2 regions of the Microbacterium sp. CFBP 8801 genome follow, and region 2 is predicted to be linked to the other one. Evidence: predicted binding sites of a transcription regulator. Region 2 holds the regulator's gene; the other holds the start of a gene.

Region 1 (5,969 bases), on a different contig from region 2:
TCGAGGTCCTTCTTCACCGAGTGGTCGTCGGCGCCGAAGACGGCACCGAGCTTCTCGAGGACTCCGGTGGGCTCCCAGTCGATCTGCACGGTGACGCGCGTCTCGTCGTCGGAGAGACGGTGGAACGTCACGACACCCGCGTGGTTCTCGTCGCCGCCGACGCTGTTCCAGGCGACGCGCTCGTCGGGGTGCTGCTCGGTGATCTCGGCGTCGAACTCGCGCTCGGCACCGGCGATCTTCACCTTCCAGTGCGTGAGGGTGTCGCTCTTCTGCGTGATCGACTCGACGAAGCTCATGAAGTGCGGGAACTCCTCGAACTGCGTCCACTGGTTGTAGGCGACGCGGACGGGAACGTTGACGTCGATGGTTTCGATGACCTGTGCCATGGTGTCCTCTTTCGTGTGGTTTCCGGGGCTGGTCCCAGTCTTCGCTCGTCACGGGCGAGCTGCCCCCGGGGTTGAGGGATCGGCTCGCGTGCCCTATGGGCGTGCGCGGCGCGCCGGGGTCGTTCGGGGATTCGCCCCGCGGCTTAGGCGCGACCGCGCAGGATCAGGTGCCAGTAGACCCAGGGCAGCCCCCGACGGTCGGCGATCCACGACAGGGCGCGCTCTCGATACAGCGAACGCCAGAAGGGGATCGTGGGCTGCAGGCGCCCCTGACGATCGAACTCGGCGAAGACGACGGTGCCGCGCGACACCGTGAACGGCACGACGCTGTAGCCGTCGTACTTCGCGGAGGGGGAGCGCCCGGCTCTCACCGCCGTCATGTTCTTCACGAGGGCTTTCGCCTGCTGCCGGATCGCGCCCCCGGAACGGCGGGTCGCCACCGCGGCGGCATCGCCGACCGACCAGATCTCTGGATACCGCGTGTGCTGCAGCGTCTCGGGATCGACGTCGACGAACCCGTGCGGATCGTCGGATGCCGCCAGCCCGCTGCCGGCGATCCACTCCGGCGCCCGCTGCGGAGGGACCGCGTGCAGCACGTCGTACGCCAGGGTCTCTTCGGCCTCGCCGTGACCGATCGTGATCGTCTGCGCCTCGGCATCCACCGACCGCACCTCGCGGCTGTAGTGCACCTCGATGCCGTACTCGTCGAGTTTGCGCTGCAGCTCGCGGTCGATGGCCGGGATGCCGAAGGGCACGGGGTCGGGGGCGACGAAGACCACGCGCAGGTCGTCGCGCACACCGATCGCGCGCCACCAGTCGCACGCGAGGTACATCGGCTTCTGCGCGGCCGCGCCGCAGGACGCGGGCTCGGGCGGCTGGGTGAACACGACCGTGCCGGAGCGCAGGTCGCGCAGCACCGGTGAGGCTTTCGCGGCGAGGTCGTAGTCGTAGTTCGAGATGCCGTTCGGTGCCGCCATGGCCTCGGGCAGGCCCGGGATCTGCTCCCATGCCATGCGCAGGCCGGCGCACACCACGAGCTGGTCGTAGTCGAGATGACCGCCCGACACGAGATGCACGCGGCGGGCCGCGGCATCCACCGTGAAGACCTCGTCGCGCAGCCAGCGGGTGCCCGGGGGGATCACGTCGGCCTGCGCGCGGACGGCCTCGCTGGCCCGTGCCGCGCCTCCCGCGATGTGCGACTGGAGGGGCGCGAAGACGTGCTGCGTCCGCGGCTCGATCACGGTGATGTCTCCGGCGCGGGCCCGGTGGAGGCGTCCGGCCACCGACAGTCCGGCGTTGCCCCCGCCGATGATCACGATGCGGGGGGTGTCGGCGCGAGCGACGGTGCGGCTCGAGTCGTTCATGGGGGATCCTCTCGTCTCCCTCACCGTGTCGTCATCGGCAGCGGGATACCACCCGGTTGACAGCGTCGGTCGGGCGGATGACCCGGGCGCTGGGGAACGACGAAGAGGGCTCGCCGTCGGCAGGAGCGCTTCTCCCGCGCCGGAGCGGGGGCGCACCCGTCGAAGCGCGTGGTCCGTGCGCGGGCCGGGCCTGTCAAGGGGCGGGGCGCGGCCGCGTCGGCATCGTTGGATGGAGGCACCGCCGATCAGCGGTGACGCACCCCGGTGCGTTCGACGAAAGGATCCTCATGAGCGACGCCTCGATCGACCCGTCCCCCGCCGACTCGTCGACCCCCGCCGCCGACGTCGGCATCGCGGGCGTGCAGCCCCTGCGCGACGGCGACACCTCGATCGAGCCCGACCCCGCGCTCGACCCCGCCCAGGCGGAGTGGGATGCCACGACGGCCCTCGACGAGGGCGTCGACCCGCAGGACATCGCCCCCGCGACCGCGACGGGCGCAGACCCGGCCGAGATCGCCGCCGACGACACCGACATCCCGTTCGACGACATCCACCCCGGGTCCACCGGCACCGACTCGCAGGGTCAGGACCCGGGCGTCGTCGAGCTCGGCGAAGAGGGCCAGGGCGACCTGGCGCCCGAAGACCTCTGAGCGACGCGCGAAGAGAGGGGTCGGTCCGTTCGGGCCGACCCCTCTCTTCGCGATGGATTACTGCTCGATGAGCTGCGGTTCGCTCTCGTGCGCGCGGATGACGCCGTCGTGGTCGTCGGTGGCCACCGCGATGCGGCGCGGCTTCGCCTTCTCGTTCACCGGGATCGTGACCGACAGCACCCCGTTGCGGTAGGCGGCGCTGATGCCGTCGGTGTCGATGCCCTGGCCGAGGTTGAGCTGGCGGACGAAGGTGGCCGTCTCGCGCTCGCGGGTGATCCACTTGACGTCGTCGCCGGTGGCGAGGGTGCGTTCGGCGCGGATGGTCAGCAGCTGACCGTCGACGTCGATGTCGACCGAGCCCGGGTCGACCCCGGGAAGGTCGGCCGAGAGCACGTAGTGGTCGCCGTCGCGGTAGAGGTCCATCGGCATCCGGCGCGGTCCGCCCCCGCGACGGGCGTCGAGAAGGGTCGACGCGAGGCGGTCGAGGTCGCGGAAGGGGTCGTAAGTGGCCATGGTCGGTTCTCCTTTTCGGTCGGTCCGGATATCGGCATCCGGAGTTCGATGAAGTTGAGCCTTGTGCGCTCAACGTGGCAGCAGATTAGCACTCTCGATAGGAGAGTGCCAAGACCGTCGAGTGTCCAAGACGCGCCGTGCCGGGGCCGGTCTCGGCGGCGTGTCCTGGACGCTCAACGTGGTGGTGGTGAGGCGCCCGGGCGGGTCGACCGCCCGGGTGCGCAGCCGCGGTAGCGTCATCGGGTGATGGATGCCGCGGCGAAGCCGCCCCTCGTGCGGGCGCTGTGGGGCGCGACCCACCCGGGGCCGACCCTGGTCGTGACCGTTCTGTCGCTGGCCCTCGGCCTCGCCGCCGGGGTCGAGCCCGGGCGACTCGCGCTGCTGGTGGTGGCCGTGTTCGCCGGGCAGGTGTCGGTGGGCCTGTCGAACGACGCGATCGACGGCGCGCGCGACGCCGCCGTCGGCCGCTCGGACAAGCCCATCGTCGGGGGAGCGATCACTCCGGAACGTGCGCTCGGGGTGGCCGTGGCGTCCGCGCTCCTCGCCGTGCTCCTGTCGGTGCCGCTCGGCCCCGGACTCGTCGCCGCGCACGCGGTGGCCCTGGCCTCGGCGTGGGCCTACAACGCCGGGCTGAAGTCGACGCCGGCGTCGATCGTGCCGTTCGTGCTGAGTTTCGGGCTCTTCCCGTCGTTCGCGACGCTGTCCCTCGCCTCTCCCGCGCTGGCTGCCCCGTGGGCGTCGCTCGCGGGCGCCGCCCTCGGCGCGGCCGTGCATCTGACCAACGTCGTTCGCGACCTCGACGACGATCGGCGCACGGGCGTGCGGGGCCTTCCGCACCGCCTCGGTGCGCGGGTCTCGGTGGTGCTCGCGGCGGTCGGCGTCGTCGCCGGAGCGGTGGCGGTGCTGATCGGCACGGATGCCACGGTGCTCGGCGCGATCTTCTTCGCCGCCGTCATCGCGGTGGCGGCCACGGCCGTGGTGCTCGTGCTCGTGCGCGCGCCCGGACGCGCGGTGTTCCAGCTCACGATGCTGGCGGCGCTGCTGCTCGCCGCTCAACTCGTCGTGACCTGACTCCTCCCGCCCGGGCGGCTCGTCAGTCGCGGGCGGCGCGATCCAGTCGCATGGCGTACGCGCGCGTGAACAGCGCGCCCCCCGCCCCCCGCAGCATGGTGCGCAGCGCCCCGGTGCGCAGGGGGTGGGCGAGCGGGCCCGTGGCTCGCCCGAGCAGCGTGTTGAGCCAGGCCAGGCGCGCCGCGTGCCGCGCCGAGGCCAGACGGTCGGTCTCCCATCGTCCGAGGCCGACGGCCTCGCCCGTCCGCACCCACCCGGGCAGCAGCGGGGCCAGCGTGAGGGCGTCGAGCAGCCCGAGGTTCATCCCCTGACCGCCGATGGGGCTCACCTCGTGGGCGGCGTCGCCGACCACCACGACGCGGCCGCGCCGCAGCGCCGGAGCCACGGCGCGCCGCACGCGGAACGTCGTCGCCTCGGCGATGTCGACCTCGAGCCCCGCGCGCTCGGCGACGGCCCGCTCGAGGGTGCCGACGGCATCCGCCACCTCGTCGGTGCCCGCCCACGCCACCAGCCGGCGGCGTCCGCCGGGCAGCGGGAACGACTCCAGCACGCCCTGGCGTTCCAGGTGCACCCGGGCGACGGGACCGCCGGGAGCGACGACGTCGGCCATGACGTAGCGGTCGGGGTAGTGGTGCGTCCGAACGGCGCCGGGGCGGTACGCGAGGTCGCGGCCCGCCCATCCCGAGGCCACGACGACGACGCGGGCGCGGATCTCCTCGTCACCGCGCGGACCGGTGGCGCGCACGCGTACGCCTTGACCGTCGTCGTGCACGGCGGTCATCGCGACCCCCCGACGCACGCGCGGCGCGAGGCCGGTCAGAACCTCCATCGTGTCGGCCTGGGGGAGGGCGGCGACGTACGGATGACGCGCCCGCAGGCGATCGAAGCGGATCGCCGCGAGCAGCCGGCCGTCGGCCCGCGCCTCGCCGCGGACGATCCTCTCGGCGCGCGCCAGCAGGGCCTCGGTCGCGCCCGACGCCTCGAGGAGGGCGAGAGCGGGGGAGTGGATGCCGATGGCCCGCGACCCTGATCCGGTGCCGGCGCGCTTCTCGACGATCTCGACGTCGACCCCGCGCACCCGCAGGTCGGCCGCCAGGGCGAGACCGACGGGTCCGGCTCCGACCACCAGCACCTCAGGCACGCTCCGCCCGCCCCTCGGCCACGGCGAGAACACGGAAGGGCGCCGGCGTCTCGACCCGCCAGGGTGTTCCGAGCGCGGCGGCCAGCTCGGGGGCGCGATAGCTGCGGCGGATCGAGCGCAGTCCGTCGACGCGCAGAAACGTGCCGGCCGACAGCGGGGCGATCCCCGCGGCGTACAGGGCGTACGCGAGTCGGCCTCGGGCGATGTCGGCGTGCAGCACCCGACCGCTCGAGAGGGCGAGCGAGTCCTCGGCGAACGTCGCCAGGGCGGCGGCGTCGAGGTGGTGCAGCACGTGGTTCGACACGACCAGGTCGTAGCGTTCGCCCGCGGCGCGCAGGGCGCCCGAGTCCTGGGCCACGAACCGCACGCCCGGTCGTTCGCGCGCGCGGGCCGAGGCGATGGCGCGGGGGTCGGGATCGGCGCCGGTCCACTCGACGTCGAACCCGTCGCGCGCGGCCAGGCCCGCCAGACGGACGGCGACGTCGCCGCCGCCGCACCCCAGGTCGAGCGCGCGGGCGGGGCGGCCGAGCGCCTGCAACTGCGGGCGGACGCGCGAGCGGTACACGTGCCCCCAGGCCGAGACCAGGCGGTTCACGACGTCGAACCGCCGATACGTCGCCGCCAGGGCGCGCGGGTCGCAGTCGGGGTCGTCCATCAGCTCGGTGAGCGCCGCATCGCGTCGGGCGAGGCTGCGCCAGAGGCCGGTCGCTCCGTCGCTGGTGGCGGGGCCTCGCGCGGCGCTCACGGGCGGCGCAGCGTCAGACGCGCCGCCTCGACCGTCAGGCCGGGGCCGAAGGCCAGGGCGGCGATCCGCTCCCCGTCGGGGTGCGCGACGTCGGCCAGC
Region 2 (5,969 bases):
ACGACAAGAAGCGCCGCGAGTCCGCCGAGACCCGCAACCAGGCCGAGACCCTGTCGTACTCGATCGAGAAGCTGATCAAAGAGAACGAAGACAAGCTCCCCGCCGAGGTCAAGACCGAGGTCCAGGGCGATGTCGACGCGCTCAAGACGGCACTCGCCGGCGATGACGACGACGCGGTCAAGACCGCGTTCGACAAGCTGAACGCCAGCCAGGGCAAGCTCGGCGAGGCCATCTACGCCTCGTCGCAGGCCGCGGGCGAGCCCGCCGACCCCAACGTCGGCCAGCCCGGCAACGGTGAGACGCCGAACCCCGAGGAAGACGTCATCGACGCCGAGGTCGTCGACGACGAGCCGACCGACGAGACGAAGAAGTAAGCAGAGACCATGGCACACAAGGACGACGAACAGCCCACGGGCTCGGGCGCCGGTCCTGACGAAACGGGGCCGGAGGAGAACACCTCCGGCCCCGCGCCGTCGGGCGAGCAGTCCGAGACGACCGACGCGGATGCCGACGGTCTGACCATCGACGACATCCTCGGCGCCGAGCAGACGCCCGAGGCCGCGGCAGAGGGGGCTTCCTCCGACAAGGAGGCCTCGCTGCTGATCGACCTCAAGCGGCTGCAGGCCGAGTACGCCAACTACCGCCGGCGCACCGAAGACCAGCGCGAGCGCGAGATCGAGCGGGCCAAGGGCGAAGCCGTGAAGGGCCTGCTGCCCGTCATGGACGACCTCGACCGCGCGGTCAAGCACGGCGACCTCGTCGAGGGCACGCCCTTCGCCGCCATCGGCGACAAGGTGCGGGCCGTGGCCGAGCGCCTCGGCGTGGTGTCGTACGGCGCCGTCGGCGACGTCTTCGACCCGCAGCAGCACGAGGCCATCTTCCAGGCGCCCACCCCCGGCGTGACCGAGACGACGATCCTCGAGGTCGTCGAGGTCGGTTACCGCCTCGGCTCGATCGAGCTGCGACCGGCCAAGGTCGTCGTCGCCGTGCCGGCCTAAGAGGAGGACACATGGCGAGTCAGGACTGGTTCGACAAGGACTTCTACAAGGTCCTCGGCGTCGACAAGAGCGTCAGCGCGGCCGATCTGAAGAAGACCTACCGCAAGCTCGCGCGCCAGTACCACCCCGACTCGAACCCGGGTGACGCGAAGGCCGAGGCCAAGTTCAAGGAGATCAGCGAGGCCTACTCGGTGCTCAACGATCCGGAGCAGCGCGAGGAGTACGACCAGATCCGGGCCATGGGCTCGGGGGCGCGCTTCTCGGCACCGGGTACCGGCGGCGGCGGCGGTTTCGACGACGTCTTCAGCCGGTTCGGTCAACCGCGCAGTGGCGGCGCCGGGGCTCCTCCGGGGGGCTTCGACGACTTCTTCTCGATGTTCGACCAGCAGGGCGGCGCCGGTTTCGGTTCCGGCCGGTTCGGTCAGACCTCGGGCGGATACCGCGGTTACGGCGGACCGCAGCGCGGATCCGACGTCACGGCGCGCACGACGATCGACTTCGTCACGGCGGCCAAGGGCGAGACGATCACCCTGCAGGGCGAAGACAACGTCCCGTTCAAGGTGAAGATCCCGGCCGGGGTGTCGGACGGGCAGAAGATCCGCCTGCGCGGCCGCGGACGCAAGTCGCCCGACGGCGGCGAGAGCGGCGACATCGTCGTGACCGTCGCGGTGCGTCCGCACCCGGTGTTCACGCGCGACGGCCTCCACCTGCGGGTCACGGTGCCGGTCACCTTCACCGAGGCGGCTCTGGGCGCCACGATCGAGGTCCCGACACTCGGGGGGGAGCCGGTGCGACTGCGCGTCGCCCCCGGCACCCCGTCGGGACGGGTGCTGCGCGTCAAGGGACGCGGGATCGAGTCGACCAAGGGCGTCGGCGACCTGCTCGCCGAGGTCCAGGTCGCGGTGCCCACGCACCTCGACGACGCGGCCCGCGAGGCCCTCGAGCGTTTCCACGAGCTCGAACCGAAAGAGAACCCGCGCGCCGACCTGATGGCCAAGGCGCGCTGACGCATCCCACGCGCGTCGTCGCGGTTCTCGGCATCCGATACGTCAGGATGCCGAGAACCCGGCACTCGCACCCGGCACGACGAAAGAGGTGAAGACGTGTCCGAGAGAGAGATCGACGAAGACGCCCCGATCTTCGCCATCGCCGCCGCCGCCGAGCTGTCGAACATGCACCCGCAGACGCTGCGGCAGTACGACCGGCTCGGTCTCGTCGTGCCCGCGCGCACCCAGGGCGGGTCGCGTCGCTACTCGAGCCGCCACGTGCAGCAGTTGCGCGAGGTCGCCCGCCTGTCGGGGGAAGGCATGAGCCTTCCCGCGATCGCGCGCCTCCTCGCCCTCGAGGAGCGCGTGCACGATCTCGCCCGCCGCGTGAACGACCTCGAGCGGCAGCTCACGATCGAGCGGCAGTCCCGCCCCGGTGCGCGCGTCTTCGCCGCCGGCGCGACCGGCTCGGTCGTGACGCTCCGCCACGGCTCGCGCGTGCGTCGCGCGACCGACATCGTGCTCTGGCGCCCGCGCGACATCCACGACGACTGACATCCCGTCGCGGCACCGAGGTTCTGAGCGCGTCGAAGGGTCTGTGCATACGGTGCCCCGACGGCTCGGCCGGAGTGGGGCAGCGGCTCAGGCCGGATCGATCCGCAGCACCGTCGGCGTCTCTCCGACCGAGAGGTCGTCGACGACGCGGAGCGTGCGTGCGATGTCGTCGACCGCGCCGATGACGGTGCCGAACCGCTCGCGGTCGGCGCACACCGCCGTCACCGTGACGAAGTGCGAGCCCGTGTCCCACGTGTAGGTCGCGAACGGGGGAGTCTTCGGATCGATCGGCAGCGGCATCGCGAGCTTCTCGCCGACGCCGAGGTGCGGATTGCGGAACGACTCCGTGTCGTCGTACTCCATCGGCATCATCGCGCGCGCGGTGCGCAGCTGCGCGGTGGCCTCTTGCAGCTGTGCCATCACGACGAGCAGCTCGGGCGCGCTCTTCCACACCCACACCAGAACGCGGCCACCGGCGCGACGCATGAGCAGCGGAGCGGCTTGACTCAGCATCCACGCGAAGGCGCCGCCGCCGGGGCGGGGGGCGGTGCCCGTCGTGCGGGCGGCCTGGCCGAGCAGCATGCCGATGGCGGCCTTGCGGTGTCGTCGGCCGCGGAGGCCGAGTGAACCGGTCACGGGCACCCAGAGGTCGGCGGCGGCGTCGGCCTGCAGTCGAGACATGGCTCCACCCTACGAGCCGCGACCGAACGGGCGCTGAGTTGCAGAAATGGTTCCCCGGTGTCGGAGGTTGGTGCCAGGCTGGTCTTCGCGGTCACGGCGGCCGCGTCAGACCTGCTCCGGAGGTCCCATGCTCGGCAATATCCTCGTCCGCTACCTGTCCCGGTACCGCTGGCTCCTCGTGGCGCTGCTGGTGTTCCAGTTCGTCGCGGCGATGGCATCCCTCTATCTGCCGCGCCTGAACGCCGACATCATCGATCGCGGCGTCGCCCAGGGCGACACGGGGTTCATCTGGTCGCAGGGCATGATCATGCTCGGCATCTCGCTCGGGCAGATCGTCGCCTCGGTCGTCGCGACCTACTTCGCCGCGCGCGCCGCCATGGCCGCGGGCCGCGACATCCGGCTCGATCTGTTCGAGAAGGTCAGCGGCTTCTCCGAGCGTGAACTGTCGCAGTTCGGCGCCGGTTCCCTCATCACGCGCAACACGAACGACGTGCAGCAGGTGCAGATGCTCGCGATGATGGGCGCCACCATGCTCGTCAGCGCCCCGCTGCTCGCCCTCGGCGGCATCTTCATGGCGTTGCAGCAAGACGTCGGTCTCAGCTGGCTGCTCGGCGTCGCCGTTCCGATCCTGCTGGTCGCGGTCGCCCTCATCATCGCCCGCATGGTGCCGCTGTTCCGCAGCTACCAGTCCAAGCTCGACGCCGTGAACCGGGTGATGCGCGAGCAGCTGACCGGAGTGCGTGTGGTGCGCGCCTTCGTGCGCGAGCGCATCGAAGAAGAGCGCTTCCGCGAGGCGAACACCGACATCATGGACGTCGGTCGCAAGGTGGGCTCGCTCTTCGTGCTGCTGTTCCCCCTGGCGATGCTGGTGCTCAACGTCACCGTCGTCGGAGTCATCTGGTTCGGCGGCATCCAGGTCGACGCCGGCGGCGTGCAGATCGGTACCCTCTTCGCGTTCATGCAGTACGTGGCGCAGATCCTCATGGGCGTGCTCATGGCGAGCTTCATGACGGTGATGATCCCGCGCGCGGCCGTGTCGGCCGAGCGCATCGGAGAGGTGCTCGACAGTCACTCGACGCTCGAGCGTCCGGCGAACCCGGTGACCGTCTTCCCCTCGGTCGGAACCGTCGAGTTCGACGACGTCGCCTTCGCGTACCCGGGAGCCGAGTCGCCCGTGGTGTCGGGCGTCACGTTCGCGGCCCACCCCGGCGAGACCGTGGCGATCGTCGGATCGACGGGGGCGGGAAAGACGACCCTCGTCTCCCTGCTCCCGCGTCTGTTCGACGTGACGGCGGGTGCCGTCCGCGTCGGCGGCGTCGACGTGCGCGAGGCCGACCTCGACCTGCTGTGGAAGAGCATCGGCCTGGTGCCGCAGCGCCCGTTCCTGTTCAGCGGCACGGTGGCGTCCAACCTGCGTTTCGGTCGCGAAGACGCCACCGACGACGAACTGTGGCACGCGCTCGAGATCGCCCAGGGTCGCGACTTCGTCGAGGCGATGGAGGGCGGCCTCGACGGCAAGATCGCCCAGGGCGGCACCAACGTCTCGGGCGGGCAGCGCCAGCGCCTCGCCATCGCCCGAGCGATCGTGCACCGGCCGGCGGTGCTCGTCTTCGACGACTCGTTCTCGGCCCTCGACCTCAGCACCGACGCCCGATTGCGGCAGGCGTTGTGGCAAGAGCTCCCCGAGGTGACGAAGATCGTCGTCGCGCAGCGCGTCTCGACCATCACCGGCGCCGACCGGATCGTCGTGCTCGAAGACGGACGCATGGCCGGCGTCGGCACGCACGAGGAGCTGCTGCAGTCCAGCACCACCTATCGCGAGATCGTCGAGTCGCAGCTGGGGGTCGAAGCATGAGCACCCCCGACACCCGCACCGAAGAGGAGCGCGCCGAACTCGAGCTCGCCGAACAGGCCCGTCTGAACTCGGGCGACTGGGACAGCGTCGCGCCGGGCAAGGCCTCGGACTTCGGCTCGAGCTTCCGCCGGCTGATCGGACTCCTGCGTCCCCACGCCGGGGCCTTCGGGCTCGTCTCGGTGCTCGGGGCCCTCGGCGTCGTGCTGGCGGTGCTGGCCCCGCGCGTCCTCGGCAACGCCACGAACATCATCTTCGAGGGCGTGGTCTCGCGCGGGCTCGCCGAGCAGTTCCCGGCCGGCACCCCGAAAGACGCCGTCGTCGACGCCCTGCGCTCCGCCGGGCAGGGCGACATCGCCAACATCGTCGGCGCGATGGACAACTTCCAGGTCGGCGCGGGCGTCGACTTCGATGCGCTGCGCATCGTGGTCGTGACGGTGCTGGCCATCTACGTCGGCTCGTCGCTGCTGTCGTGGATCCAGGGCTACGTCATCAACATCATCATGGTGCGCACGATGTGGCGCCTGCGTGAAGACGTCGAGGCCAAGGTCAACCGGCTCCCCCTGTCGTACTTCGACAAGGTGCAGCGCGGTGAGCTCATCTCGCGAGTCACGAACGACATCGACAACATCACGCAGACGATGCAGCAGTCGCTCTCGAGCGCCCTCACCTCCGTGCTCACGGTCGTGGGCGTGCTCATCATGATGTTCACCATCTCCTGGCAGCTGGCCCTCGTCGCGCTCATCTCGCTCCCGCTCATGGCGGTCATCTTCGGGGTGATCGGCCCGAAGTCGCAGAAGGCCTTCGGCGAGCAGTGGAAGAAGGTGGGCCGTCTCAACGCCCGCGTCGAGGAGTCGTTCTCGGGTCACGCGCTGGTCAAGGTCTACGGCCGCGAGA

What was found. Region 2 encodes HspR, which represses chaperone genes until heat shock. Its sites were predicted from a motif close to AAGTTGAGTCNNNNNGACTCAACTT; they were not measured.
Region 1: the regulator HspR is predicted to act here: its motif matches at 2,965-2,989, upstream of IFR11_RS09530 (Hsp20/alpha crystallin family protein).

Annotation. Positions count from the first base shown of each region.
Region 1 covers NZ_JACYNU010000006.1:148,197-154,165, forward strand. The annotation lists gene IFR11_RS09515 (SRPBCC family protein) at 1-386, opposite strand, end outside; gene IFR11_RS09520 (NAD(P)/FAD-dependent oxidoreductase) at 530-1,750, opposite strand; gene IFR11_RS09525 (hypothetical protein) at 2,038-2,400, shown strand; gene IFR11_RS09530 (Hsp20/alpha crystallin family protein) at 2,458-2,913, opposite strand; gene IFR11_RS09535 (UbiA family prenyltransferase) at 3,160-3,984, shown strand; gene IFR11_RS09540 (FAD-dependent monooxygenase) at 4,007-5,125, opposite strand; gene IFR11_RS09545 (methyltransferase domain-containing protein) at 5,118-5,780, opposite strand; gene IFR11_RS09550 (type III polyketide synthase) at 5,867-5,969, opposite strand, start outside.
Region 2 covers NZ_JACYNU010000007.1:126,917-132,885, forward strand. The annotation lists gene dnaK (molecular chaperone DnaK) at 1-374, shown strand, start outside; gene IFR11_RS10400 (nucleotide exchange factor GrpE) at 384-998, shown strand; gene IFR11_RS10405 (DnaJ C-terminal domain-containing protein) at 1,010-2,005, shown strand; gene IFR11_RS10410 (heat shock protein transcriptional repressor HspR) at 2,102-2,539, shown strand; gene IFR11_RS10415 (hypothetical protein) at 2,627-3,220, opposite strand; gene IFR11_RS10420 (ABC transporter ATP-binding protein) at 3,348-5,075, shown strand; gene IFR11_RS10425 (ABC transporter ATP-binding protein) at 5,072-5,969, shown strand, end outside.